3 regions of the Oerskovia sp. NPDC060287 genome follow, and region 3 is predicted to be linked to each of the others. Evidence: riboswitches for the same ligand, from Rfam matches in the RefSeq annotation. Region 3 holds a riboswitch; each other region holds the start of a gene.
What was found. Region 3 has a riboswitch for thiamine pyrophosphate ahead of thiD (bifunctional hydroxymethylpyrimidine kinase/phosphomethylpyrimidine kinase). Riboswitches for the same ligand answer to the same signal wherever they lie in the genome.
Positions count from the first base shown of each region.

Region 1: linked by a shared signal. The riboswitch ahead of thiC (phosphomethylpyrimidine synthase ThiC) and the one ahead of thiD (bifunctional hydroxymethylpyrimidine kinase/phosphomethylpyrimidine kinase) in region 3 are both predicted to bind thiamine pyrophosphate.
Region 2: linked by a shared signal. The riboswitch ahead of ACFWFR_RS13040 (thiamine ABC transporter substrate binding subunit) and the one ahead of thiD (bifunctional hydroxymethylpyrimidine kinase/phosphomethylpyrimidine kinase) in region 3 are both predicted to bind thiamine pyrophosphate.

Region 1 is NZ_JBHXBO010000026.1:2,624-12,239, forward strand. It holds gene ACFWFR_RS04055 (hypothetical protein) at 1-74, shown strand, start outside; gene ACFWFR_RS04060 (sensor histidine kinase) at 267-1,673, shown strand; gene ACFWFR_RS04065 (response regulator transcription factor) at 1,670-2,332, shown strand; gene thiC (phosphomethylpyrimidine synthase ThiC) at 2,421-4,166, opposite strand; TPP riboswitch at 4,157-4,266, opposite strand; gene ACFWFR_RS04075 (diacylglycerol/lipid kinase family protein) at 4,443-5,426, opposite strand; gene ACFWFR_RS04080 (CAP domain-containing protein) at 5,494-6,570, opposite strand; gene ACFWFR_RS04085 (YhgE/Pip domain-containing protein) at 6,741-7,847, opposite strand; gene ACFWFR_RS04090 (TetR/AcrR family transcriptional regulator) at 7,942-8,553, shown strand; gene clpB (ATP-dependent chaperone ClpB) at 8,711-9,616, opposite strand, start outside.
Region 2 is NZ_JBHXBO010000142.1:621-9,758, reverse strand. It holds gene ACFWFR_RS13070 (DUF6069 family protein) at 14-499, opposite strand; gene ACFWFR_RS13065 (sensor histidine kinase) at 690-1,892, shown strand; gene ACFWFR_RS13060 (response regulator transcription factor) at 1,889-2,542, shown strand; gene ACFWFR_RS13055 (DUF4235 domain-containing protein) at 2,562-2,888, opposite strand; gene ACFWFR_RS13050 (ABC transporter ATP-binding protein) at 2,962-4,188, opposite strand; gene ACFWFR_RS13045 (ABC transporter permease) at 4,188-5,879, opposite strand; gene ACFWFR_RS13040 (thiamine ABC transporter substrate binding subunit) at 5,891-6,979, opposite strand; TPP riboswitch at 7,037-7,162, opposite strand; gene ACFWFR_RS13035 (DUF4235 domain-containing protein) at 7,332-7,601, shown strand; gene ACFWFR_RS13030 (serine hydrolase) at 7,669-9,090, shown strand.
Region 3 is NZ_JBHXBO010000053.1:11,687-21,302, forward strand. It holds gene ACFWFR_RS06970 (2-isopropylmalate synthase) at 184-1,968, opposite strand; gene ACFWFR_RS06975 (FadR/GntR family transcriptional regulator) at 2,158-2,844, shown strand; gene ACFWFR_RS06980 (ATP-binding cassette domain-containing protein) at 2,963-3,736, shown strand; gene ACFWFR_RS06985 (quinone oxidoreductase family protein) at 3,763-4,758, shown strand; gene ACFWFR_RS06990 (hypothetical protein) at 4,755-5,027, shown strand; gene thiD (bifunctional hydroxymethylpyrimidine kinase/phosphomethylpyrimidine kinase) at 5,092-6,681, opposite strand; TPP riboswitch at 6,673-6,773, opposite strand; gene ACFWFR_RS07000 (hypothetical protein) at 6,853-7,191, opposite strand; gene ACFWFR_RS07005 (HEAT repeat domain-containing protein) at 7,344-8,171, shown strand; gene ACFWFR_RS07010 (hypothetical protein) at 8,405-8,761, shown strand; gene ACFWFR_RS07015 (YceI family protein) at 8,827-9,495, opposite strand.

The DNA of each region.
Region 1 (9,616 bases), on a different contig from region 3:
TGGGCCTGGTCGCGTGGGTCGCGGTCGCGCTCGGGTCGGGCGCGGTGACGTTCCGTCGCCGCGACCTCGTCTGACGGTCCTCTCGCGGCGGCGCCGTCGGGGGCCACGGCCACGTACCGTGGTGCCCGACGGCGCCGCTCACCCGGGTGGGCGTGTCGCCCGAGGTCGGGGCACCCGAGCCCGGGCCCGCCCGTACCGGCAGCCTCACGCACCGGCCCGCCCGACCGACTACCGGACATCGACCGCTCGACCCGAGAGGAGCCCTCGTGCTCGACGCCCTGCACCGCCGGCTCGCCGCGGTCGGCATCCGCACCGCGACGGGTCGCGACGCCCTGCTCGGCGCGGTCGTCGCGGTCCTCACGGTCGGCTTCCTGCTGGCCGTCGAGCGGGTCGCGCTGACGGACCTCGGCATCGTGGTCGACGGCGCGCCCGACTCCCTGCAGTTCTCGACCGGGGGACGGGTCGCAGCGATCGTGATCGTCGTCGCGCAGGCCATGGTGCTCACGCTGCGCCGTCGGGCACCGCTGCTCGCGCTCGCCCTGACCGTGGTGGGCCAGGTCGCGCTCGTGCCGGTGCTCCCCGCGTTCGTCTCGTTCCAGGCGCCCGCGACGCTCGTCGCGGCCTACTCGGTCGGCGCGTACGCACCGCGCCGCACGGCCCTGTGGGCGGCCGGGGCCGCGGCGGGCGTGCAGGTGCTGCTGGGCTTCGTGCTCGGCGGACCCGTGCCGATCACCTCGACGGGTCCCACGCCCGTCGCGGTCCAGGTCTGGGGCGGGCTGGCGTCCGCGCTCCTGACGTACGTGGCCTCGGCGCTCGTGGGCGCGTACGTCGGCACGCGCCGCGAGCTGTTCGCCCAGCTCCAGGGGCGCGTGGCCCAGGCCGAGCGCGAGCGCGACATGCTCGCGGCGCAGGCCGTCCTGGAGGAGCGCGGTCGCATGGCCCGCGAGCTGCACGACGTCGCCGCGCACCACCTGTCGGGGATCGTCGTCCAGGCGGCCGCGGCCGAGCGCCTGGTCGACCGCGACCCCGAGCGCGCCAAGGAGTCGATGCGCTGGATCCGCACCCAGGGACGCGAGACGCTCGACAACCTCCGCCTGGTCGTCGGCATCCTCCGCAGCTCGTCGCAGGCCGGGCCCGGCGAGCCGGACGAGGAGGCGCCGGCCGCGCCGCAACCCACGCTCGACGACGCGGACGAGCTGATCGACCTCGCACGCAGCGCGGGCGCCGAGGTGCGCGACGCGCGGCTGGGCGAGCCGTTCCTCCTGTCCCCCGCGGCGCAGCTCACGGTGTACCGCGTGCTCCAGGAGGCGCTGACCAACGCGCGCCGCCATGCGCCGGGGCGCGCGATCGAGGTCGTGACCGACTACCAGCAGGCCGCGCTCGTCCTCACGGTGACCAACCGGTTGCCGGTCGCGGCGATCAGCACCATGGGGCCGGCCAGGCCTTCCGACCCGTCCAGCGACCCGACCCCTCCCGGTCACGGCCTCATCGGCATGACCGAACGAGCGGCCCTCGTCGGCGGGACCCTCAGCGCGGGACCGGTCCCCGGAGACGGCTGGCGGGTCCGGCTCACGGTCCCCCGGCCGGCCGACGCCGTGTCCCCCACCATCCCCGTGCGCTCGGCGACGTCCGCGGACGAGCCGGGCCCCGCCGTCGGGCAGGAGGCCCCATGACCAGAGTGGTGCTGGTCGACGACCAGGCCGTCGTCCGCGCAGGCTTCACCGTGATCCTCGAGAGCGAGGGCTTCGAGGTCGTGGGCGAGGCGGCGAACGGCACGGACGCCGTGCGCGTCGCACGCCGAGAGCGTCCCGACGTCGTGTGCATGGACGTCCGCATGCCCGGCGGGGACGGCATCACGGCGACGCGCGCGCTCGCAGGACCGGGCGTCGTCGACCCCGTGCCGGTGCTCGTGGTGAGCACGTTCGACCTGGACGACTACGTGTTCGGCGCCCTGGAGGCCGGGGCGAGCGGGTTCCTGCTCAAGGACGCCGAGCCCGACGTGCTGGTCGACGCGGTGCGGCGCGTGGCGTCGGGCGAGGGTCTCGTCGACCAGACGCTCACGCGCCGCGTGATCGACGAGTTCGCCCGACGACGGTCCCCCGCCGCGCCGGACGAGACCGCCTCGGGACTGCTCACCGCGCGCGAGCACGACATCCTGGCGCTGCTGTGCCGCGGGCAGTCGAACGCCGAGATCGCCGCGACGCTGTTCCTCGAGGCGAGCACCGTGAAGTCGCACCTGAGCCGGATCATGACCAAGACGGGCATGCGCGACCGTGTCCAGCTCGTGGTGTGGGCGTACGAGCACGGGATCGCGGCGCCGTCGGCACGGTGACCCGGCCCGGGTCGCCACGGTGATCCGGCCCAGGTAGGACGTCCCGCGCGAGACAGGACGCAGCGCGCACTACCTCGCGCAGGACGTTCTACCTCGGCGCCACGGGCTGGGCGGGGGTCACGGGGAGGTACACCCGGCCGCCCGCGTCCGCGAACTCGCTCGACTTCTCCGCCATGCCGGCCTCGATCGCCTCGACCGACGTCAGCCCGTTCTTCTCGGCGTACTCGCGCACGTCCGCCGAGATCCGCATCGAGCAGAACTTGGGCCCGCACATCGAGCAGAAGTGCGCGGTCTTGGCGGGCTCGGCCGGCAGGGTCTCGTCGTGGAACGCGCGGGCCGTGTCGGGGTCGAGCGAGAGCGCGAACTGGTCGTGCCAGCGGAACTCGAACCGGGCACGGGACAGCGCGTCGTCCCGGAGCTGCGCGCGCGGGTGGCCCTTGGCGAGGTCGGCCGAGTGCGCCGCGATCCTGTACGTGATGACCCCCGTCTTGACGTCGTCGCGGTCGGGCAGCCCCAGGTGCTCCTTGGGCGTGACGTAGCAGAGCATCGCGGTCCCGGCCTGGGCGATGATCGCGGCCCCGATCGCGGACGTGATGTGGTCGTACGCGGGCGCGATGTCGGTCGCGAGCGGGCCGAGCGTGTAGAACGGCGCCTCCTCGCACAGCTCCTCCTCGAGGCGCACGTTCTCGACGATCTTGTGCATGGGGACGTGCCCCGGGCCCTCGATCATGACCTGCACGCCGTAGGACTTCGCGACCTTGGTCAGCTCGCCCAGCGTGCGCAGCTCGGCGAACTGGGCCGCGTCGTTGGCGTCCGCGATCGAGCCCGGGCGCAGGCCGTCGCCCAGCGAGAACGTCACGTCGTAGTCGCGCAGGATCTCGCACAGCTCCGCGAAGTGCGTGTACAGGAACGACTCCTGGTGGTGCGCGAGGCACCAGGCAGCCATGATCGAGCCGCCGCGGGACACGATGCCCGTGACGCGGCGAGCGGTCAGCGGGACGTAGCGCAGGAGGACGCCCGCGTGCACGGTCATGTAGTCGACGCCCTGCTCGGCCTGCTCGATCACGGTGTCGCGGTAGATCTCCCACGTGAGCTGCGCGGGATCGCCCTTGACCTTCTCGAGCGCCTGGTAGAGCGGCACGGTCCCCACGGGGATCGGGGAGTTGCGCAGCACCCACTCGCGGGTCTCGTGGATGTCCTTGCCCGTCGAGAGGTCCATGAGGGTGTCCGCGCCCCAGCGGGCGGCCCACACCATCTTCTCGACCTCCTCCTCGATCGAGGACGTCACGGCCGAGTTGCCGATGTTCGCGTTGATCTTCACGCCGAACGCCTTGCCGATGATCATGGGCTCGATCTCGGGGTGGCGGCGGTTGGCCGGGATCACGGCCCTGCCCCGCGCGACCTCGTCGCGCACGAGATCGACGTCGACACCCTCGCGGGCCGCGACGAAGCGCATCTCGTCGGTCACGACCCCGGCCCGCGCCCAGGCGAGCTGCGTCCGGGCGCCACCCGTGCCGCGCTCGGTGGGGGCGGCGTCGGGCCGGAGCCAGGACGCACGCAGGGCGGGCAGGCCGCCCGCGAGGTCGAACGCCGCGGGGTCGTCCGACGAGGTGTACGGGCCCGAGGTGTCGTACAGGTCCAGGTGCTCGCCGTTGCTCAGGTGCACGCGGCGCTCGGGGACGCGCAGGTGCTCCGCACCCGGGACCGGGTGGTGGACCTTGACGGACCCCGCGATGGGTCCGGTCGTGATGGTGTGCGCGGACGACCCGGTGGTCACAGCGGGTGCAGCGGTGGCGGGCCCGGTGGTTGCGGGCACAGCGGTCTCAGAGCTCATGGCTCTCTCCCTACGTCGGCATGATCCGAACAGGTTCGAACGGTCGGCGGCGCTGAGCCGCCCTCTCAGCTCGCTGCTGCGAGCTCCCGTGGGTGTGTGGAGTTGTGGGTCGTGCTGGTGGTGCGGTGTGCTGGGTGGTGCGCGGCCACCGTAGCGCACGGCGCTGGGCGCCGGCGCGCGGGTCCCACGACCGCCCCTCTCCCCGTGAGTGCGGAGCTCTTGCGAGAAACGCCGGGCGTGTCGCGCAAGAGCTCCGCACTCGGCGACTGGCCTGGATCACCCGTCCGTCGGTGCCCCGTCCGCGATGTCGTCGGACGTGTCGGGCTGGTAGACGCACACCCACAGCGCACCGGCGCGCACGCTGACCTCGAGCTTCTTCGACGGCTCGATCACGTCGCCGTCGAGCTGGCGCGGCTGCGGCCGGTCGGAGATCACCGAGATCCGTGACCCGCGCAGCACCTCCATGTTGGGGACGCGCCTGCGTCCACGCAGCACCCCGACGAGGAGCTGGACCCAGTGGCCCAGGTTGCGGGGCGCGAGGATCGCGACGTCCATCTGCCCGTTGTCGGGCACGGCGTCGGGCAGCAGGTTGACGCCTGCCTGGAGCTTGCCGACGTTCCCCACGAGCACGCTGCGCGCCCGACGGCGCAGCACCGGCCGGTCGTCGACGCGCACCTCGACCTTCATCTCGTCGTCGGCGAGGTGCTTGAACGCCGAGACGACGTAGGCGAGCGCACCCGCCTTGGCCTTGAGCGCGGTCGGTGCGTCCTCCATCATCGCGGCGTCGAGCCCCATGCCCGCCATGACGGCGAACGCCTGTCCGTCGACCTCGCCGATGTCCACGGCGCGGCGCCCTCGGTCGAGCGCGAGGCGGATGCCGTCCTCCGGGTTCGGCGGGATGCCGAGGTTGGTCGCGAGGAGGTTGCCCGTGCCGCCGGGAAGGACCGCGAGGGCCGCCTCGGTCCCGACGAGCCCTTCGATGCAGGCGCGCACGGTGCCGTCGCCGCCGCTCACGAACACGACCTCGGCGCCGTCGTCGACGGCCTGCCGGGCCTGGCCGGTGCCGGGGTCCTCGGCGGTCGTCTCGAGCCAGGCCGGGGCGGGCCAGCCCGCGTCGGCGAGCTGGGCCTCGATGGTCCGGCGGAGCTCGTCGAGCCCCTCGACCCGGTTCGGGTTGACGATGACCGCTGAACGGAGCGGAGCGTGGTCGAGACGTTGCTGGGCGGCGGGCTCGGGCGTTGCTTCGTGGGACGGGTTCACACCTGAGTATGTCGCGACGGGCACCGGCTCGCCCGACAAGCGGACACCTCGGACCTTCCGGACGCCCTCAGTACCCGAAGACCTGCACCCAGGTGTTTCCCGCGCGCCCCAGTCCCATCGCCGTGAAGTCGCAGTTGAGGATGTTCGCACGGTGCCCCTCGGACGCCATCCACGCGTCGACCACGGCCTGGGCGGTCTGCTGACCGGACGCGATGTTCTCGCCGCCGGGCCGCGCGTACCCCTGGGCGGTCACGCGGTCGCCGAACGTGCGCCCGTCGAGGCTCGTGTGGCTGAAGTACCCCTGGTCGACCATGTCCTGCGCGTGCAGGGTCGCGGCGCGGGCGAGCTGGTCGTCGGCCCGCAGGGCCGGGCAGCTCGCGGCCGCACGGTGCGCGTTGACGAGGTTCAGCACGGCAGCCATGTCTCCCGTGCCCGACGACGGAGCTCCCCCGGTCGAACCGGTTCCGCCCGTCGAGGGGGCAGGGTCCGCGAGCAGCGCGGCCTGGGTCGCGGCACCCGCCACACCGTCGGGCGCGAGGCCTCGTGCCGCCTGGAACGTGCGCAGCGCGCGGTCGGTCCCCGCACCGAACTCGCCGTCGGCCAGGACCGTGGCCCCGTGCACCTGCAGCCGCTCCTGGATCGCCTGGACCTCGGGTCCGGTCGCGCCGAGCTGCGGCGGGCCCGCGGGAGCGGTCGCCTCGGGCGCGGGCGCGGGCTCGGGAGCCGGCTCCGGGGGCGCGTCGGGCGCCGGGGAGGCCGGCTGCGCTCCCCCTGGGGCCTTCGGGGATGCCGACGGCTGCGCCGTACCGCCCTCGGCGAGGACCGGCCCGCGCGGGGCGTCGCTCCGGCTCGCGCGGTCGACGTCGCGGCCGAGCGCGGCGTCCCAGCGCGCGCCGATCGGCTCGAGGCCCGGCCCCTGGCCGCCGACCTCCTGGACGGCCGGGACCGCGAGCAGGCCGCCCACGAGGCCGAGCGTGACGACCATGACCTGGGGCAGCGCGGTCACGCGACGCACCTCGCTCCCCGCGCGGGCGTGGCGGACGGCCTCGGCCCGGCGTCGGCGCCGGGTGGCACGGGACGACGGGGACACGATCTGCTCGGCGCGACGACGCTCGGCCCGGGTCTGCGGAAGGTGGTCGGGCACGGGGGAATCCAGCGGCACGAGGGACCTTCCGTCGGTGGAACGTGGGCTGATCGTCCAGTATGCCCGTTCGGTCGGAGCGTGGCCAGGTTCGCAGCCCTCGGCGGGACCCGCTCAGGTCCGTGCCGGGCCGGAGTACTTGTCCGGCCCGCTGATCTCGATCATGTTCTGGCTCATCGGCCGCTCCCGCTCAGGGCGCGCTCGGACGGCGCGACGCCGGCCGAGTCGTGCGAGGTCTCCCGGGCGCGGCCACGACGGGTCAGCACCGACGTCCCGACGAGGACAGCACCGACGACGGCCGCGATCACCATGCCCGGCGTGGCCGCGTTCCACCACCCGGCGCCCTGGAACAGCAGGGCCCGCCCACCGTCCGCGAGGAACCTCAAGGGGTTCCACGGGTGGACGAAGTCCTGCCAGAAGGCGGGCAGGAACTCGTACGGCAGGTCGGCGGTCCCCATGCCCAGCACCAGCATCGCGACCGGCACGACCATCCCTGCCGTGCCGAGCCAGTTCACCGACCCGATCACGAGCGTCATGAGGGCGAACGACGAGATCGCGAGGAAGACCGCCGAGTCGCCGACCGGCAGGCCCGCCGCGGGGGCCATGGTCGACAGGACCCACGACGCAGCCACCCCGACGACGGCTGCGGCCGCGGCCGCCAGCCCGAGCTGCACGAGCACCGTCCGACCCCGACCGGTGCTCGCCAGAGGGAACGTCGCACGGATGACGATGCCGGTCGCGTAGGACGAGATGTAGGTCAGGATCATGAAGACCATGGGCAGGAAGCTGGCGAGCATGCCCAGCGACTCGGGCACCTCGTCGTAGTACTCGGTCTGCACCGGCACCCCGGACCCCGGGGCCAGCGCGGCCAGAGAGCCCGACAGCTGACTGGTCACCATGGGGTTCTTGCCCTCGTTGATCACGAGCCGCAGCGCGCTCACCTCGCCCGCCCCCTGCTGCGCTGCGGCCTGCGACGCGGTGAAGTCCGCCGGGATCACGAGCGCCGCGTAGACGTCGCCGTCCGCGAGGGCCGCGTCGAGCTCCGTCTGCGAGCTCAGCGAGACCCACTCGATCATCCCGTCGCCGTCGTTCTCCTGGACGGCCGCCGCCACCTGCCCGCCGGCGCTCACCCGCCCCGCGGCGGTCTCCATCCCCTCGTCGAGATCGACGACCGCGACCGGCAGGTCCCGGGGTTCCATCGACACCATGGGGGCCATCAGCAGGGCGCCCGCACCCAGGGCGACCAGCAGGACCACGAACGGCCTGATCCAACGCGGCATGAGCCCACTCCTCTTTCAGCACACGATACGTACCGTATCTTGCACCTACGGTAGGCTCACGACCGAAGAAACGCAACGTACTCAGGAGGACGCGGTGGCAGAGTCCGCCAAGGCGCCCACCGCGGCGCCTCCGGCGCGCAGGGGTGGCGAAGAGCTCGACGAGGCGATCCGCGAGGCCGTCCGCGAGGAGCTCGCCGAGCGCGGCTACGCCGGCCTGACGTTCGAAGGTGTCGCCCGCAGAGCACGGACGTCCAAGCCCGTGATCTACCGCCGCTACCCCTCGCGCGCGCTCATGGTGGTCGACGCCTGGGTCCGGCACGCACCGGCCGACCTGCCGACACAGACCACCGGGAGCCTCCGCGAGGACCTGCTCGCGCTCGGCCGCGCGTTCGTGGTCCGGTTCGAGCGGATCGGGCTGGGCACCCTGCGTGGACTCATGGCCGAGGTCGACGAGGACTTCCTCCCGTACCTCGACCAGGCGGCCACCGCCTCCGCGCAGGAGATCCTGGGCGCGGCGATCGACGCCGCGCGCCGACGCGGCGAGATCGGGCCGGAGCCCCTGCCGCCACGCGTCCTGCAGATCCCGCTCGTCCTCGTCCGCCACGAGCTGCTCTTCCAGGGGCACATCGACGAGGCCGCCCTCACCGACATGGTCGACACCGTGTGCCTCCCGCTGTTGACCGCGGGCCGCGGCCGCGGCCGCTGAGAGGCCACCACCCGAGCGCCCGGCCCGTCGCCCGGCAGTCCGTCCGGGGACGCACGAAGGCCCGGCCCCTTCCGGGACCGGGCCTTCCGCGCACGGGGTGAGCGCCGTCGTCGGGCAGGAGGATCCCCCGCCCGACGACGCGCGCCTCACCGGTGCGTCACTGCCGGACGCTCAGCTCGAGCCCCTCGCCCTCGGCCTGCGAACGCTCGACGACGATCGTGTCGCCGTCCGCGATCTCGCCCGCGAGCAGCTTGCGCGCGAGGCGGTCGCCGATCTCGCGCTGCACCAGACGGCGCAGCGGGCGCGCCCCGTACGCGGGGTCGAAGCCCTCGAGCGCGAGCCACTCGCGCGCTCCGGCCGTGACCTCGAGCGTCAGGCGACGGTCCGCGAGCCGCTCGCCGAGCCGGTCGACCGCGATGTCCACGATCCGCCCCAGCTCGTCGAGGTTCAGCGCGTCGAAGATCACGACGTCGTCGAGCCGGTTGATGAACTCGGGCTTGAAGCTCGCCCGCACGGCCGACATGACGCCCTCGCGCTTGGCCGCGTCGTCGAGCAGCGGGTCCACGAGGAACTGCGAGCCCAGGTTCGACGTCAGCACCAGGATGACGTTGCGGAAGTCGACCGTGCGGCCCTGGCCGTCGGTCAGGCGACCGTCGTCGAGGACCTGGAGCAGGATGTCGAAGACCTCCGGGTGCGCCTTCTCGACCTCGTCGAGCAGCACGACCGAGTACGGCCTGCGCCGCACGGCCTCGGTGAGCTGGCCGCCCTCCTCGTAGCCGACGTAGCCCGGAGGGGCACCGACCAGGCGCGAGACGCTGTGCTTCTCGCTGTACTCCGACATGTCGATGCGCACCATGGCGCGCTCGTCGTCGAACAGGAAGTCCGCGAGCGCCTTCGCGAGCTCGGTCTTGCCGACGCCCGTGGGCCCGAGGAACAGGAACGAGCCCGTGGGGCGGTCGGGGTCCGCCACTCCCGCGCGCGAACGCCGCACGGCGTCCGACACCGCGGCCACCGCGGCCTTCTGCCCGATCAGGCGCTTGCCGATCACGTCCTCCATGTGGAG
Region 2 (9,138 bases), on a different contig from region 3:
GGGCCACGTGGGCTCAGCGCCGCAGGCCCGTCGCGACCACGGCCCCGACCGTGAGGTGGAGCGCGGCCAGGAGCACGGTAGCGGACGCGCTCGCCGCACCCAGCGGACCGAGCAGGGACACCAGGAGCACGACGGCGCAGGTCACCAGCCAGGTCCGCTCACCTGGGGTCCTTCCGGCCCGCGGCGAGCCGAGCCGGCGAAGGAGCGACCGGACACCCCAACCCGCGAGACCGACGAGCAGCGCGGTGACGATCACGGCGACCGGTCCGACCACCGTGTCACCGGCCCCGCCCCGCACGACGGCCTCGACCCCGAGCGCCGTCCCGGCGCCCCACACGAGCAGCCCTGCCGCAGCGGCGAGCAACGGCACGCTCCACCCGGGCACCCTCCTCGTCCTCGTCTCGGGGCGCACGGCCCCTCGCCCCGCGGCCGGGTCGAGCCCGTCCGCGCCCGCGTCCTTCGTGCCTGCTTCGGTCCTGCCCGCATCGTCCGTGCCCATGACGCCTCCCTCGGTCAGCCGACCGAGCGGTGCTCGGGCCGGTCGCCGGCCCCTCGGCCGACGTCCCCACCGTGGCCCGCGGACCTCGGCGCCGGACCCTGCCGACGTCTTCGCCCACCACGACCGACGGCCCGCTCCCCCCTCCGAAAGTCGGTGGTGGTGGCATCGCGCCGGTTCCTACGGTGGCGGCATGAACATCCACCCGAACGATCCGTGCTCACCGCCGCGGGCCCCTTCCCGGACCGTGCTGACCGGGGCCGTGCTCGCGGTCGGCGCCCTCACCGCCCTGATGCTGTGGGGTGCCCTGCCGGACGAGCCCTGGCCGCGCGTCGTGCTCGACGTCGTCGTCGGTCTGGTCGCCGTGGCCCTCAGCCCTTTCCTGTGGTGGTCACCGCGCCGCACAGGACCGGGCCCCAGGGACGGCGCGGCGGCGCTCAGCGACCCCGTGGTGCCGGCCCTCGTGCTGGCGGCGCTCGCAGCACTGTCCCCCGCGGCGACGCCCGCATCCACGGTCGCGACGCTCGAGGTGGCCCGTCGTCGGCCCCTGCGCGTCGCGGTGCTCGTCGCCGCGGCAGGCTTCGCGGGGCACGCCGTCCAGGCGCTGTGGCGCCCCACGGGCCTCCCGCTCGGGTGGTGGCTGCTGTGCGACGCCGCGGTGCACGCCGCCCTCGTCGGCTGGGGGGCGTTCGCGCAGGCCAGGGCCCAGGTCGTCGCGGACCTGCGCGAGCGGGCGCTGCGGGCCGAGCGCGAGCAGGAGCTGCGCGTGCGGGAGGCCCGCACGGCCGAGCGCACGCGGATCGCCCGGGAGATGCACGACACGCTCGCCCACCGGCTGTCGCTGCTCGCGACCGTCGCGGGGGCGCTCGAGTTCCGGCCCGACTCCCCGCCCGAGGAGGTCGCCCGCGCCGCAGGCCTGGTCCGGGAGGGCGTGAGCGCCGCGCTCGAGGACCTGCGGGACGTGGTGGGCGTGCTGCGCGCCGAGCCCGACGCGCTGCGCCCGCCGCCCGGCCCGGCCGACGTGGCACGGCTCGTCGACGAGTCCCGGCTCGCCGGTGTCGAGGTCGACTGGGAGCTGGACGGCGACCTCGGCAGGGTTCCGGCCACCGTGCAGGCCGCGACCTTCCGCGCCGTGCAGGAAGGGCTGACCAACGCCCGGCGGCACGCTCCCGGCAGTGCGGTCCGCGTCGCGGTCGTGGTCGCTCCGGGAGAGGTTCGGGTCGACGTGTCCGACGACGGCCCCTCACCCGGGCACGTCCCCACGCTTCAGGGCACGGGGACCGGGCTCGTGGGGCTCCGCGAACGAGCCGGGCTGCTGCGCGGCGAGGTGCGCGCCGGGCCGGCCCCGGAGGGTGCCGGGTTCCGGCTCACGGTGTCGCTACCGTGGGACTCATGACCCGACCCGTGCGGATCGCGATCGTCGACGACGACGCCCTGGTGCGGTCCGGCCTGCGCATGATGCTGCACGGCACGCTGGGCATCGAGGTCGTCGGCGAGGCCGCCGACGGCGCGGAGGTCCCCGGCCTCCTCGACGCCCACCCCCTCGACGTGGTCCTCATGGACCTGCGGATGCCTCGGGTCGACGGGATCACCGCGACCGCCAGGGTGCGCGCACGGACCGACCCGCCCGCCGTCGTCGTGCTCACGACCTTCGACACCGAGGACGAGGTGCTCGGCGCGCTCCGCGCCGGCGCGGTCGGGTACCTCCTCAAGGACATGCCCCCGGCCCGGATCGCGGCTGCGGTCCTCGCTGCCGCTGCCGGCGAGCCCGTGCTGTCGCCCGACGTCGCGCGACGTCTCATGGCCTCGGCCGCCTCGGTCGGTGAGGCGCGGGCACGGGCGCGGGCGTCGCTCGACCTGCTGACCGGCAGAGAGCGCGACGTCGCGCTCGCCGTCGGGCGCGGTGCGAGCAACGCCGAGGTCGGGCGCGAGCTCTACCTCAGCGTCCCGACCGTCAAGGCGCACGTGTCGAGCGTCCTCGACAAGCTGGGCCTGGAGAACCGGACACAGCTCGCCGTGCTGGTGCGGGACGCCGGAGGCGACTGACGGCTCGGGGTCACGCTGCTCAGTCCCCCGGCCACTCCCCCGTCCACCTCTGGAAGGCTCGCGCCCCGCCGCGGTCGATCAGGGCCTTGACCCCGGAGAACACCGCGCCCTGGATCAGGGCGGCGACCAAGATCTCACGCAGCGGGTACTCCGACTGCAGCGGTGTGGGTGCGTCCTTGCGGTGGCCGGGTGACACCCGCTTGTAGACCTGCTTGAAGACCTGGCCCGCGACCAGTCCGCCGATGATCGAGCTGATCAGCCCGAACGGCCGGTACAGGATCTTCGCGGCCTTGCCGTCGTGCTCCTCGGTACGGTCGGTCACGTGGTCGATCGTGGCGTCGCTCATGCTTCGACGCTAACGCCGGGGACGAGCCGTCGCAGGGTGGGCGGTGCGCGTACCGGCGACGGCGCCCAGCGGATCACGAGTCCGCCGGGACCACCACACAGCCTGCGGGGTCGAGCGCGACCCGGACCCGCTCCCCCGGTGCGGGGGCGAACGGGTGGTGCGTGGCGCCGTCGGGCACGGAGCCCGCCGACGGAGTGCCGAGCGCGACCACGCGCTGCGGGCCCGACCCCAGGTCCACCTCGACCGTGACCTCGGTGCGCCCGCGCCGGAAGGCGCTGCGGACGACGGTGCCGCTCGCGGTCCAGGCCACCACTCCGTCGGAACGGTCCCCGGCCGTGCCCGGGCCACCTCCTGACAGCGTGTCCGCGGTGCGGTGGGCAGGCACGAGCACGAGCCCCGTCGGACCGATCGCGAGCAGCTCGCCACCGGCTCCGGCACCGCCCGAAGCCTCCTGCGCGACGAACGCCTGGTACCCCAGGAACTCCGCGACCCGGCGCGACGCGGGCGCACGCCACAGGTCCTCGGGCGCCGCGACCTGGAGCAACCGGCCGGCGTCCATGACGGCCACGCGGTCGGCCACGGTGAAGGCCTCGTCGTGGTCGTGCGTCACGAACAGGGCGGTGGTCCCGGTCGCGACGAGGGCCGCGCGCAGGTCCGCCGCGAGCCGGTCGCGCAGCCCCCGGTCGAGAGCGGACAACGGCTCGTCGAGCAGCAGGAGCTGCGGCTCGGGCGCCAGCGCGCGAGCGAGCGCGACGCGCTGCCGCTCGCCACCGCTCAGGGTCGCGACGGGCCGCTGCGCGTACCCGGAGAGCCCGACGACGTCGAGCAGCTCGGCCACCCTGCCCGCGGCCGCGGACCGCTTGACGCCCGCCATCTGGAGCCCGAACGCGACGTTCCCCGCGACGTCCCGGTGCGGGAAGAGCTGCCCCTCCTGGAACATGAGCCCGAACCCGCGCCGGTGCACGGGCACGCCCGCGAGGTCGCGCCCGTCCCACGCGATGCTCCCGCCTGCGACGGGCTCGAGCCCCGCGACGGCACGCAGGAGGCTCGACTTGCCGCAGCCGCTCGGTCCCAGCAGCGCGAGCACCTCGCCCGGCGCGAGGTCGAGGCTCACTCCGCGCACGGCCGTCGTCCCGGGGCCTTTCGAGGAGGCCGGGTCGGGGTAGTGCACGACGACGTCGCGCACCGTGAGCCCTCGGCCCGCCGGGCTCCTGGTCGGGTCGCGCGGCTCGTGCGGGTCGTGCGGCTCAGCCGAGCCGTCGAGGCCTTCGCTCCGATCCACCACCGTGGCTCCGTCCATCAGAACTCTCCTGCCGAGCGGTCGCCGCGCAGGCGCTCCGCCACCATCATCACCGTTGCCGTGAGGACCGCGAGCACGACGCTCGCGGCCAGTGCCATGCCGTAGTTCTCCGCCCCGGGCCGCCCGATGAGCCGGAAGATGACCACGGGGAGCGTGGCCGCGTCGGGCCGGGCCAGGAACGACGTCGCCCCGAACTCGCCGAGCGACACCGCGAACGCGAACCCGATCGCGAGGCCCAGCGACCGGGCCGCGATGGGCCCGTCGACTGCGGCGAACACGCGGGCGGGCGACGCCCCGAGCGTCGCGGCGGCCTCGCGCAGGCGCGGGTCGATCGCGCGCAGCACGGGCAGCACGGTCCTGACCACGAGCGGGATCGCGACGACCGCCTGCGCGATGGGCACGAGCAGCCCCGAGGTCCGCAGGTCCACGTCGATGCCGAGCGGTTTGTCGAGCGTGATGAGGAACCCGAACCCGACCGTCACCGCCGAGACGCCGAGCGGGAGCATGAAGACCGAGTCGAGCGCGCTGATCGCCCGCCGACCCGTGCGCGACCGCGGACGCCGCGAGACGACGAGCGCGACGAGCCCGCCGATCACGACCGCGAGCAGGGTCGCGACCGCGGCGGTCCGGAGCGAGTTGGCCGTGGCCTCCCACACGGTCACGCTCAGGGCGTTGCGCCCGCCGGTCGTGCCGAGGTTCGCGTAGTTCGCGAGGCTCCAGCCGTCGGGGGTCTGGAACGAGCGCACGAGGAGGTTGACGAGCGGCAGGGCGATCAGGCCCAGCACGACGACGGCGGTCACCGCGAGCGGGGCCGCGTCGGCCCGCAGCCGCAGCGGCCGGGCGGCGGACGTCGCCGCGGACAGGTGGAGCGCGCGCTCGCGGCGGGTGCGGGTCCGGTTGGCGACGCTCAGCGCGACCACGACCACGACGAGCTGCACGACCGAGAGCACCGCGGCCGCGCGCAGGTCGAGGAACTGCGTGGTCTGGATCCAGATCTCGGTCTCGATGGTCCCGTACTGGACCCCGCCCAGGACGAGCACGACCCCGAACGCCGTGGCGCAGAACAGGAACACGATCGACGCGGCCGACGCGATGGCCGGGGCCAGCGACGGCAGCGTCACGGAACGGAACGCGCGCCAGGGCGAGGCGCCCAGGGCGCGAGCCGCTTCCTCGGCGCGCGGGTCGAGGTGCTCCCAGAGCCCGCCGACGGTCCGCACCACGACCGAGTAGTTGAAGAACACGAGGGCCAGGACGATCGCCCCGAACGTCCCGTCGAGCCGCAGGAACCCGAGCAGCCCGCCCTCGACCAGCAGGGAGCGGAAAGCCACCCCGACCACGACGGTCGGCAGCACGAACGGCACGGTCACGAACGCGCGCAGGAACGTGCGCCCCCGGAACCGGCACCGGTACAGCACGTACGCGCCGGGCACGCCGAGCAGCACCGAGATCACGGTCCCGAGCACGCCCTGCCACAGCGTCAGCCCGATGATCCGCCAGGTCCGCGGCTCGGAGAACACCTCGGCGAAGCCGGAGAGGTCGAGGGAGCCGTTGCTGACGAACCCGCGCGCGATCAGCGTCACGACGGGCCACGCGAAGAACACCCCGAGGAACAGCAGCGGCAGCCCGGCGGCGAGCCCCCACAGGAGGACCCGCCCGCCGCGCTGCACCGCCGCGGGCACGCCGCGGCTCACGGGCAACGTGCTCAGCCGATCACCGTCGACGTCCACGCCTTGATCCACTCGTCGCGGTGGGCGGTGATGTCGGCCGGCGCGACCTCGAAGGGCGACGGGGACAGGGGCGCGAACTCGGCCCAGCCCTCGGGCAGCTCGGTGTCCGCGTCCGCCGGGTACATGTACATGTTGTCGGCGATGTCGGCCTGGAACGCGTCGCTCACGAGGAAGTCGACGAGCTTCTTGGCGCCCTCGGGGTTCTTGGCCCCGGCCAGCACGCCCGTGTACTCGACCTGGCGGAAGCAGGTGTCGAGCAGCGCACCCGTCGTGGTCTCGGTGCCGTCCTCGGTGACCGTGAACGCGGGCGACGTCGAGTAGGACAGCACGAGGGGGCGCGGGCCCTTGCCCTCGGAGCCGGAGAAGTCGACGTAGTAGGCGTCGGACCATCCGTCAGCGACCTTGACGCCGTTGTCCTCGAGCTTGCTCCAGTAGCCCTCCCAGCCGTCCTCGCCGTAGGCGCCGACGGTCGCGAGCAGGAACGACAGCCCGGGCGACGACGTCGCGGGGTTGGTCACGACGAGCAGGTCCTTGTACTCGGGCTCGGTCAGGTCGTCGAGGGTCACGGGCTCGGGGATGCCCGCTGCCGTGAACCAGGCGTGGTCGACGTTGACGCAGACGTCGCCGAGGTCCACGGGGGTGAGCTCGCCGTCCCCGACGGCGTACTGGGCCGCCGAGTCGGCGAGGCCCGCGGGCGTGTAGGGCTCGAGCACGCCCTCGTCGATCGCGCGGGTCGCGAACGAGTTGTCGATGCCGAACACGACGTCGCCGAGCGGCGCGTCCTTGGTCAGGATCAGCTGGTTGACGAGCGCTCCGCCGTCGCCGGGAGCGACCTGCTTGACGGTCAGCCCGGACTCCTTCTCGAACGCGGCGAGGACGTCCTCGCTCACGTTGAAGGAGTCGTGCGTGACGAGCGTGACGGTGCTCGCCTCCGCGCTCGAGGTGTCGCCTGCGCCTGTGTCGGTCGACCCGGCACAGGCCGTGAGAGCCAGCGCGCTGAGCCCGCCGACGAGACCGAGGCCGATCTTGTGAGCGGGGCCGCGGCGGGTACTGATGGTGTTCACGTGTCCTCCTTGGACGTCACAGGAGGGGGACCTCGCGCACGGAAGGTCCGTGAGCGAGGCTGGAGAAGCCCGACTTCCTCCACCGGTGCTAACCGGATCAGGTTCGAGGGTCTGCGGTGGTCCGCACTCTCAGCGCCTGTTGCCCGTTGTCTCCGGGCGGTCGGCGCTCCCCTGTCGTTCACCTGCGACTTTACACCGCGGCCCGACGGCGCGGGCAGGGGTCCGGCGTGTGGTCTCGCCCGAGGCGCGCCCCGCCCGGGGCGACGGCTACGGTGGGACCTGAGCTCCGCCGTCGGGCACGTGCACGACGCGCGGCGCGCCCCGCCCGCCGCACCCTCACCAGGAGGTCCACATGGCCGAGAACGAGCAGACCCTCACCGAGAAGGTCGCGACCGTCGCCCTGACGCTGGCCGCGGGCTGGGTCGCGCAGAAGGTCGTGAGCTTCGCGTGGGCCAAGGCGACGGGGCACGACGCCCCCAAGGACCTGGACGACCCCGAGGTCGGCATCATCAGCGCCGTCACGTTCGCCGCGGCCGCTGCGGCCGCGAGCGTGTTCGCCCGCCGATTCGCGGGGCGCGAGGCCAAGCGCGTCGTGACGCGGCTCGCGGCCCGCGCGTCCTGAGACCGGGGTCGGGCGGCACCGGCGGGTCCGCACCCGCCGCGCGAGGGTCGTTCCGTAGGGTGTCTCGATGCCCTCCCTCTCTGCTGCCCGACGCCGTCGCTCACCCCTCGTCGGAGGCCTCCTCGTCGTGGGGCTCGCACTGACCGGGTGCTCGTCGTCCGGGAACGGCTCCGAGGTGCCGCCCACGCCGAGCGCGGCCGCGACCGCGGTCGCGCTGCCCGACGGCACGGTCGGCATGGCGGCCGGCTGGGTGCTCGAGCTGCTCAACGCGGACGCCTCCCCCGACGCCGCGACGCTGGACCGGCGGTTCGCCCGGTCGTTCCTGGACCAGGTGCCCGCCGCGCAGCTCGTGCCCGTCCTGGACCGGCTCCGCGCAGACCGTGAGTGGGTGCCGGTCTCGGTCGACGTGGTCGACGCGGACGAGAAGCAGGCCGCGCTGACGATCGTCGGGGCGAGCGGGCAGTACTTCACGATGCAGATCGGTGTCGATGCGGACAGCCGCATCGAGACCCTGTTCTTCGGCCCGGGCGACGACCCGCACCGCGAGCCCGCGGCGAGCTGGGACGAGCTGGGCGAACGCCTCGACGCCGTGGACGCGCAGAGCTCGCTGCTCGTGGCCCGGGTCCTGGACAACGGGACGTGCCAGGCGGTCGAAGAGGCCCCTGGCGGCACGGACCCGGACGAGGTGCTGCCGCTCGGCTCGATCTTCAAGCTCTACGTGCTGGGCGCGGTGTCGCAGGCCGTCGAGGCAGGGACGCTGACCTGGGACGACGAGCTGACCGTGACCGACGACGTGCGGTCGCTGCCCTCGGGCCAGCTCCAGGACGCGCCCACGGGCACCGTGGTCACGGTGCGCGAGGCGGCCGGGCTCATGATCTCGATCAGCGACAACACCGCGACCGACCTGCTGGTCCAGGCCGTGGGGCGTGACGTCGTCGAACGCGCGCAGGCCGAGCTGGGGCACGCCGACCCGTCCCTGAACACCCCGTTCCTGACGACCCGCGACGCGTTCACGATCGCGTGGGGCTCACCGTCGCAGGCCACCGGGTGGGCCGCGGCCGGCACCGCGGAACGGCGCGCGCTGCTCGACGCGCTGCCCGGCGGCCCCCTCGACGTCGACCCCGCGGGAGTGACCACGCCCGTGTGGCAGGACGACGTCGACTGGTTCGCGACGTCGTCGGACCTGTGCGCCGCGCACGTCTGGTTGCACGACCGCGGCGAGCAGGACCCCGTGGTCCGTGAGGTGCTCTCGGTCAACCCCGGCATCGAGGTCGACACGACGGCCTGGCCCTACGTCGCGTTCAAGGGCGGCAGCGCGCCGGGCGTCCTGGCGGGCTCGTGGCTGGCGGAGGACGCCGAGGGCGACACGTACGTCGTGACCGTGCAGCTCGCCGCCACGGACCCGGCCGTGGTCGCGGACCCGATGGTGCTGGTCGACACCGCGGAGAGCGCGTTCGCGCTGCTGGGAGGGGCTGCGGGCTCGGAGTAGGGCGTGCTGCCCCCGGGGACCGGGGCCGACCGTCGTCCTGCCGAGGAT
Region 3 (9,616 bases):
GGGTACCGACACCGGACGGAGCCGCGGACCGTGCCAGAGGTGGTGGCCCGTCAGCCGCTGGCCTCTGGGCACGTCGGGTGGGCCGGCCGTCGGCGGCCCCGAGGCGGCCTTCGGCCTCCAGGCGAGCCGCGCTCGAGACGTCGTTGCCGGCCCCCGACGGCCGGCAGGTCGAGCGCGAGCGGATCAGGAGCGGTTCGCCGCCGCGACCAGGGCCCGCACGCTCGCGCCCAGCACCGACGCGTCCCTCCCCACGGCCCACGCCGCCGAGCCGTCCGCGGCACGGTGCTCCAGGTAGGTCACGGCCCCCGCGTCGCTGCCCGCGGTGACGGACTGCTGCGTCAGCCCCAGCACCTCGACCGGGAGCCCCAGCCCGGCCAGGATGCTCGCGAGCGCGTCGACGGGTCCCGCACCGACCGCGGACCGCTCGACCCGCTCACCCTCCACGGACAGCACGACGTCGAGGCGCTCGCCGCAGTCGTCCGTCTCGCCCGGCCGCGCGACCGACCAGGCGAGCGGCACGACCTGGGGACCTCCGCCGTCGGGCAGGACGTACGCCTCCTCGAAGAGGCGCCACAAGCCCTCCGCCGTCACCTCTCCCCCGCTGCCGTCCGCGTGCTCCTGCACGCGGCGCGCGAAGTCGATCTGGAGCCGTCGAGGCAGCTCGAGCCCGTACGCGGACTCGAGCAGGTAGGCGATGCCACCCTTGCCGGACTGGCTGTTGACGCGCACCACGGCGTCGTACGAGCGCCCGACGTCGGCAGGGTCGACGGGCAGGTACGGCACCTTCCAGGGGGCGTCCGCAGGGTCGAGGCCCGCCGCTCGCGCATCAGCGCGATGGCGCGCGAGACCCTTGCGGATCGCGTCCTGGTGCGTCCCGGAGTAGGCCGTGTGCACCAGGTCGCCCGCGTACGGGTGGCGCTCGTGCACATCGATCCGGTTGCAGTCCACGACCGTGCGCCGGATCTCGTCGACGTCGGAGAAGTCGATCTCTGGGTCCACGCCCTGCGCGTGCAGGTTGAGTCCCAACGTCACCAGGTCGACGTTGCCCGTGCGCTCGCCGTTGCCGAACAGGCAGCCCTCGACGCGCTGCGCGCCCGCGAGGACCGCCAGCTCGGCGCACGCCACGCCCGTGCCGCGGTCGTTGTGCGGGTGGACGGACAGGATCACCGCGTCGCGCCGGTCGAGGTTGCGGTGCATGTACTCGATCTGGTCGGCGTAGACGTTGGGCGTCGCGACCTCGACCGTCGCCGGGAGGTTGAGGATCACGGGCCGCTCGGGCGTCGCGTCCCACAGGGTCGTCATGCGCGCGCAGACCTCGAGCACGTAGTCGGGCTCGGTGAGGTTGAAGACCTCGGGCGAGAACTCGAAGCGCACGCGCGGGTCGTCGCCCGCGTGCCGCAGGACCTCGGTGCCCGCGGCGGCGATCAGGTCCGAGAGCTCGGCCCGGTCCCTGCCCAGCACGACGTCGCGCCAGGTCGGGGCGGTCGCGGTGTACAGGTGCACCACGACGGGGTTGCGCAGACCGCGGACCGACTCGAACGTCCGGGCGATCAGGTCCGCCCGGGCGGCCGTGAAGACCACGATCGTGACGTGCTCGGGGGCCAGGTCCGTCTCGGCGAGCAGGCGGACGAAGTCGAAGTCGGTCTGCGAGGCCGACGGGTAGCCGACCTCGATCTCGGTGTACCCCATCGCGACGAGCAGCTCGAAGAAGCGGCGCTTGCGGGCGGGGTCCATGGGCTCGGTCAGAGCCTGGTTGCCGTCGCGCAGGTCGACGGGGACCCACAGCGGTGCCGACGTGAGGCGGCGGGTGGGCCACAGGCGGTCCGTGAGCGGCACGGCGACGCGCGAGAACACGTCCTGGTAACGGTGCGAGGGCATGCGCGAGGCGCGCTGGCGATTCCACGCCGGCCGGCCGGGGGCCGGTGCGCCGTCGGGGGTGCGCAGCGTGGGGAACGGGCTGGTGGTCATGGTCGTGTCTCCTGGTGCGGGCCGCGCGGTGCACGGCAGGCGGCGTCCGACCGGCGCACGGCAGTTCCCCACGGCGGGGAGCCGGTCGGCTCAGGCCCCGCCGCGGCGACCAAGAAGGAGTGCGCTCCACGACATGGGAGGTACGCTAGCGGCGATCAAGTCCTCAGACAACCTGAGAGGTTGGCTCCCATGCCCACGCTCCGCCGGCTCCCCCTCGCCGACCAGGCCGCCGCGCTCCTGCTCGACCGCGTCCGCACCGGCACCTGGCCGCTCGACCACAAGCTGCCCGGCGAGCAGGCGCTCGCCGACGAGCTCGGCGTGGGGCGCTCGACCGTGCGCGAGGCCGTCCGCCAGCTCGCCGGCAAGGGAGTTCTCGAGAGCCGCCAGGGCTCGGGCGTCTACGTCGTCCGGGCCGAGGCGAGCGAGGACTGGGAGGAGGTCCTGCGGCGCGGCGAGATCGTCGACGTGCTCGAGGTCCGCGGCGCCCTGGAGACCGAGGCCGCCCGGCTCGCCGCGACCCGCCGCACCCCGGCCGACCTCCGCGCGATGGCCCGGGCGCTCGCGGGCCGTGGCGAGGTCTCCCCGACCGCGAGCGCCCGGGAGTACGTCGACGCCGACCTGGTCTTCCACCGCGCGGTCGTCGACGCCGCGCACAACGCGGTCCTGACCGACCTGTTCGCGACGTTCGTCCCGCGCCTGCGTCGGGCGATGGTCGACATGATCGAGCTCGACGGCGCGGGCGAGCGCCACCGGCACGACCAGGACGCCCACGAGGCGATCCTCGACGCCGTCCGCGACCGCGACGCCGACCGCGCCGCCGCGACGAGCCGCCGGCACCTCGACTCCGTCCACGAGAAGGTCACCCGTGAGCACTGACACCGCCTCCGCCGCACCCGGGACCGTGACGCCTCCGCGCCCGGCTCCCGGCGACGCCCGGGTGGCCCTTCCCCCGGGTGCCTCGACGGCCGAGGCGGGCGCCGCCGTCGTGCTGGCGATGCGCGACGTCGCGTTCGTCCGCAGCGGCCGCACGATCCTCGAGCACGTGGACCTCACGGTCCGCGCGGGCGAGCACTGGGCGCTGGTCGGTCCCAACGGTGCAGGCAAGAGCACGATCCTCAGCCTGTGCGCGGCGCGCAACCACCCCACGCGCGGTGGGGTCGACGTGCTGGGGCACACGCTCGGGCGCGTCGACGTCCAGACGCTGCACCGCCGGATCGGCCACGTGAACCCGCGCCACCCGCTGCGCACGCCCCTCACGATCCAGGAGGTCGTCCTGACCGGGATCACCGGGACGATCGACTGGCGCCAGCGCTGGGAGCCGACCCGGGCCGAGGTCGACAGGGCGCGCGCCCTCGTGGCCGACATGGGGCTGGGCGGCAAGGAGCACGAGCCGTGGACCACGCTGTCGCAGGGAGAGCGCGGTCGCACCATCATCGCCCGGGCGCTCGTCGCCGACCCCGCGCTGCTGCTGCTCGACGAACCGAGCACAGGGCTCGACGTCGCGGCGCGCGAACAGCTCCTCGCGACGATCGACGCGGTGCGGGTCGCGCACCCCGAGGTCGCCTCGGTCCTCGTGACCCACCACCTCGAGGAGCTGCCCAGGTCCACGAGCCACGCGCTGCTGCTCGCGCCGGGGCGGGTCTCCGCGTCCGGCCGTGCGGACGAGGTCCTGACCTCCGAGGCGGTCTCGCGCTGCTTCGCGCACCCGATCCACGTCGAGCGCCGCCACGGACGCTGGCGGGCCTCGGCGGGTCCGGCCACCGCCTGAGCCGACGTCCCGCCTAGGCTGACCCCATGCGCGCGATCCAGGCACTCCAGGCAGGCGGCCCCGACGTCCTCGAGCTCGTCGAGCTCCCGACACCGGTCCCCGGACCCGGCGAGCTCCTCGTCGAGGTCGCGGCGGCGGGGATCAACTTCATCGACACCTACCGCCGGGCGGGGGTGTACCCGATGGAGTTCCCGCACGTGGTCGGCACCGAGGGCGCGGGCGTCGTCGGGGCGGTCGGCCCGGGCGTCACGGACTTCGAGCCCGGCGACCACGTCGCCTGGACCAACGCGTCCGGCTCGTACGCCGAGCAGGTGATCGTCCCCGCGGACGTCGCGATCCCGGTCCCCGGGTCGGTCGACCTGCGGGTCGCGGCGGCCGTGGCTCTCCAGGGGCTCACGGCGCACTACCTCGTGACCTCGACCTACCCGGTCCAGCCCGGGGACGACGTCCTGCTGCACGCGGGGGCCGGCGGCGTCGGGCTGCTCGCGACCCAGCTCGCGGTGCGTCGCGGCGCACGCGTCATCACGACCGTCTCGACCGAGGCCAAGGCCGAGCTGTCGCGCGCGGCCGGGGCGGCCGACGTCGTGAACTACGCCGAGCTCGACGACCTCCCGACCGAGCTGCCCGCGATCGTGCGCGACCTCACGGGCGGCCGGGGCGTCGCGGTCGCCTACGACTCGGTCGGCAAGGACACGTTCGAGGCGTCGCTCGCGTCGCTGCGCCGCCGCGGCATGCTCGTGCTGTTCGGCGGGTCCTCGGGCCAGGTACCTCCGTTCGACCTGCAGCGCCTCAACAAGGGCGGGTCGCTGTTCGCGACCCGCCCCAAGCTCGACGACTACACCGCGACGCGCGCCGAGCTCATCGAGCGCGCCGACGAGATCTTCGCTCTCGTCGCCTCGGGGGACCTGGACGTGCGCGTGGGCGCGACGTTCCCGCTCGCCCGCGCGGCCGACGCGCACCGCGCGCTCGAGGGCCGCGCGACGACGGGCAAGGTCCTGCTCGTCCCGAGCGCCGCCTCGTGAGCTGGGACTGGGTGCCGCCGCGCCCCGGCGAGGACGAACCCACCCGGCGCACGGACCACCGCCTGCGCCTGGCGCTGACCGTCCTCATGGTCGTCTTCACGGGCGTGCTCGCGGTCTACTACCTGACGGTCGGGCTCGACCAGATGCGCACGCAGTGCGTCACGGAGCGCCCCGAGGGCGTGTCGTCGAACGAGGTCAGCACGTCGTGGCGCTGGTGGCCGCCCGGGTACGACTGCTCGTACCCGGACGGCGGGACGACGAGCGCGTGAGGACGGCCGCTCGCGCCGAGAAGTGAGCAGATGCCCCCGTTCCCCCCGGATCAGGGGCATCTACTCACTTCTCGGCGTCCCCGACCGGCGCCTCGGGCCAGGTCGGCCGGTCGATCCCCTGCTCGAAGAACAGGTACTCGTGCATCGAGGACAGCTCGAACGCGCGGAGCATGCGTTCGAGCTCGGCGGGCGAGGCCCAGCGCGCGGCCTCGTCGGCGAACGAGCACGCGGTGCGCGTCGCCTCCTGGAAGGCCGGGTCGCCGTAGAGCGAGATCCACCGCGCGTACGGATGCCCGTCGAGGTCCCCCGCCCGGCGCACCAGGATGTCGCCGATGTACGAGTACAGCCAGTAGCACGGCAGCAGCGCCGCGACGGTCTCCGCGTACGACCCGTTCGACGCCGCGTGCAGGTGGTTGGTGTAGGCGGCGGTCACGGGAGAGGGGTCGACGCTCTCGACCGCCCCCCGGTCCATCCCGGCGTGCTCGCCCAACCAGTCACGGTGCAGCGCCTGCTCGACCTCGAGCGACTCGACTGCCGCGCCCGCGAAGAACTGCCGGGCCTCGGGCGTCGGCGCGAGCTGGCTCGCCCGCGACAGCACGCGCGAGTACTCGGCGAGGTACGCGGCGTCCTGCGCGAGGTAGAACCCGAAGTCCTCGACGGCGAGGCTCCCGTCCGCGAGCGCCCGCACGAATCCCATGCCCTTGACGGCCTCGCGCCAGCCCGCGATCCGCTCCCAGGCCTCCTCGGAGAACGCCCGCAGGCCCAGCGTGGGCAGGTGCGCCAGGTGGTCGACGGGTCCGCGGCCCGTGCCCACCGTCAACGCTCCCCCGGCCCGCAGCGCGCCGGTCAACCAGGTCTTCGCATCGCGCACGGCGCCCGCCCAGTCGTCGCGCCGGGGTCGGAGCGCCGCAACCGCAGCCGACAGCGAGCACCCCGTCCCGTGGGTGTGCACGGTGTCGACGCGGGGCGCGGAGAAGGTCGTGACGTCGTCGGGCCCCACGAGCGCGTCGGGCGACTCCTCCCCTGTGAGGTGACCACCCTTCAGGAGCACGACGGCGCCGCTCGCCACGTGCAGGCGCCTCGCCTGGGCGAGGGCGTCCGGCCAGGTGGTCGCGGCCGGCTCGCCCAGGAGGACGGCCAGCTCGGGGAGGTTGGGGGTCACGAGGTCGGCGAGCGCGACCAGGTCGCCCACCGCCTGCTCGGCCCCCTCGTCGAGGAGGCGGTGGCCGCTCGTGGCGACCATGACGGGATCGAGCACGACGAACGGCGGACGCACCCGGCCGAGCCACGTCGCGATGGCACGCGCATTGGCCTCGTCGGCGACCATGCCGATCTTCACGGCGTCGATCACCACGTCGTCCGAGACCGCGTCGAGCTGCTCGGTCAGGAAGTCCGCGCCCGGGACGTGGACCGTGCGGACGCCGTGCGTGTTCTGCGCGACCAGGGCGGTCGTGACCGCCATGCCGTACGCGCCGTGCGCCGCGAACGCCTTGAGGTCGGCCTGGATCCCGGCGCCTCCCGTCGGGTCGGTGCCCGCGATGGACAGGACGCGGGGGCGGGAGGCCTCGGCCCCGGGCGACCCGACGCGTTCTCGTGCGGTGCTGGACGCGGGTTCGGGTCGGGGCAGGACAGGTGTGGTGGCAGCAAGCGACATTGCCGACATCCCTTCGCTAGTGCTAGCTAGATCAGGTTCGACGGGTGTGTTCTCAGCCCGGCTCGTGGGAGCGGGCACCCCGTGTCTTCGGGGGAAGGATAGCGGGCACCCGGACCGGACGGTCGGCGGAGACCACCAGGTGTCGCCCGGGGGCGGATCAGCGGGGGGCGCCTACGAGACCCCGGCCGGCACGGTCATCACGTCGATGCTCGACAGCGGGACGTACCGGTCCAGGCACGTCACGACCCGCTCGACGTCCTCGCGGACGGCGCCGGGGACGAAAGCGACCGTCGTCGGGAGCGGCGGCAGAGGGAGCGGTGTCACGGCGTACTCGACCGCAGGGTCCTCGATGCAGACGTCGATCCCGTCGGGCCACGCGTCGACCCCGACGATCCACGGCCCCTGCGGCGGGATCGCGACCGGCCCGGTCGCGCCCAGCGCGGCGGCCAGCGCCAGCGAGCCGCACGACGCCGCCACGGCTCCGGCGAGCAGGACGGTGCGGCGGGGCATGGCGGTCACCTCGGTGGTCGTCGTCGACGTCGGTGCGACCACCGTAGCGGACCCGCTCGGAGGAGACCCGGCGGTCGGCCGGCCCCCTATGCTCGCCCCATGGTTCTCAGCGTTCCCGTCCACCCGCGTCCGTCGCGCGGCTCGGCCTCGCGATGACCGACGACCTGCTCGCCCGGCTCCTCGACCCGGATCCCGCGGTCGACGAGGACGCTGTCGACGCCGCCGCCGAACGCGCCCTGGCCGGCGACCGGGAGGCCGCCGACGCCCTGCGCGACGTCGTGCTGCGCTTCGAGCGGTTCCCGATCAGCACGTTCGAGCGGACTCTCAACCGTCTCTACGCCTTCGCCGACGCGTCGCTCGAGCCGGCGATGCTGCGCGCCCTCGAGAACGGGGCGTCGGCACCCTGGTACCTCACGGCAGCCTGCGGACGCGCGGGCTTCCGAAGAGCCGTGCCCTACGCCCTCGCCCTGCTCGACTCACCCGTCGCCTACGAGCGGACGGTCGGCTGCGAGGTGCTCGGCGTCCTGGGGGCGCACGAGGCCGTGCCGACCCTCGTCGACGTGCTCGGCGACACGGACCACCGCGTCCGGGAGGTCGCGGCCGCTGCCCTTGCCGACCTCGGCGGGTCCGAGGCCGCGCTCGGGCTGCGCCGCGAGCTCGTCGAGCCTCGGTTCGCGCTCCTGGGCTACGTGTCGACCGCCCTGGGCGCGATCGAGCCCGACCAGACGACCTGGCTCCTCGACCAGGCCGCCAGTCCGGACACCAGAACCCGGTACTGGGCGGTCCGTGCCCTCGGGCGCACCGGGAGCGACCTGGTCCACGAGCGGCTGCTCGTCGTCGCAGCAGACCTTGCGGAGGAGACCGCGGCCATCGCGAACGGAAGCACGGTCGCGAGCGCAGCACGCAGTGCCCTGAAGACCTGGCAACGCGTGCGCCGCGTCCGTGCGGCAGACACCACGAGCACACGCCCCCTGTCCTGACCGCGGAGCCTCGGGCCCGCCCCGACGACAGGTCGGAGCAGGACCGCGACGAACGTCATGGTGGAGCGCACCACGAGGCGCTCCACGTCGTGCCGAGGCCGCCCGGCCAGGTGCAGCAGCGACTCGCGGTCAGCGCCTGCGCCGGGTGGCGGAGGCGAGCCTGCGGTTGAGCAGGGGCGCGGCACGGCGGATGCTGGGGGCGACCGTCCGGTCCAGCCACGAGGAGGTCGGCCATGCACCCGACGCAGGACGTCACGTCCCACCGCACCGCGCGCACGTCACCACGAGGCCGACGCATCGCCCTCGCCGCAGCACTGGTCCTCGCCGCGCTGGCGCTCGCGGCCTGCGCCCCTGGGCCCAACCCCGACGTCGGCACCCCCACCGCGGACGGCAGTCCCGCAGGGTTCTGGCTCGGTCTGTGGCAGGGCATCATCGTGCCCGTGACGTTCGTGATCTCCTTGTTCACCGACACGGTGAACATCTACGAGGTCCACAACAACGGGAACTGGTACGACTTCGGGTTCGTGCTCGGCCTGGGGCTGTTCGTGGGCGGGCCGTTCGGGGCCTCCCGCGGACGCCGTCACTCCTGACGGGCTGACCGCGTGCGCCGTCGGGCGAACCTCTCGGTCCTGCTGGGTCTCAGTCCTGCTGGGTCTCAGTCCTGCCGGATCGCCTCGCCGGCGATCTCGATCTCGACCTTCTTGCCCACCAGCAGCCCGCCGGTCTCCAGCACGACGTTCCAGACGAGCCCGTAGGCCTCGCGGTCGAACGTGCCCGAGGCGCTGAACCCGAAGATGTCGCGACCGTACGGGTCGCGCCGCGCCCCGCCGAACTGCATGGTCAGGTCGATCGGGAGGGTGACGTCCCGGATCGTGAGCAGGCCGCTCACGACGAAGTGCCCCGCGCCCGCTCCCTGGATCCTGGCCGCAGGGACCTCGGAGCGCTCGGGCGAACGGTTGCGCAGGCGCGCCCAGCTCAGCATGGCGTCGTCCTGCGGGCCCTGCCAGCGCACCGACGTGCTGCGGAAGTCGACGGTCGGGAACCGCTCGACGTCCAGGAAGTCAGGGCTGCGCAGGTGCACGTCCCGCTCGTCGTGGTGGGTCGTGAGGCTCGTGGCGTCCATGGTCGCGGAGACGGCCGACGCGAGCGGGTCGGCCCCGACGACGATCGTGGCGCTCGCACGCGTGAGCTCGCCGCGGACCGGGGAGACCATCATGTGCTTCCCGAGGAACCCGACCCGCTTGTGGGCCTCGTCCAGCAGGAACGTCCCCGCATCCGGGATCGTCATGCCGTTCCAGTACCGGGTCGGGTGGTCGATCGTCATCCGGGCAGGGCCTCTCGCTCGTTCTCGCAGGTGCAGAACAGCGGTGTCCGCACCGACCGGGTCGGTGTGCCCCTCGAGCATTCCCCATGAGTAGTAGAAAGTTCAACTAACCGAGGGGTGA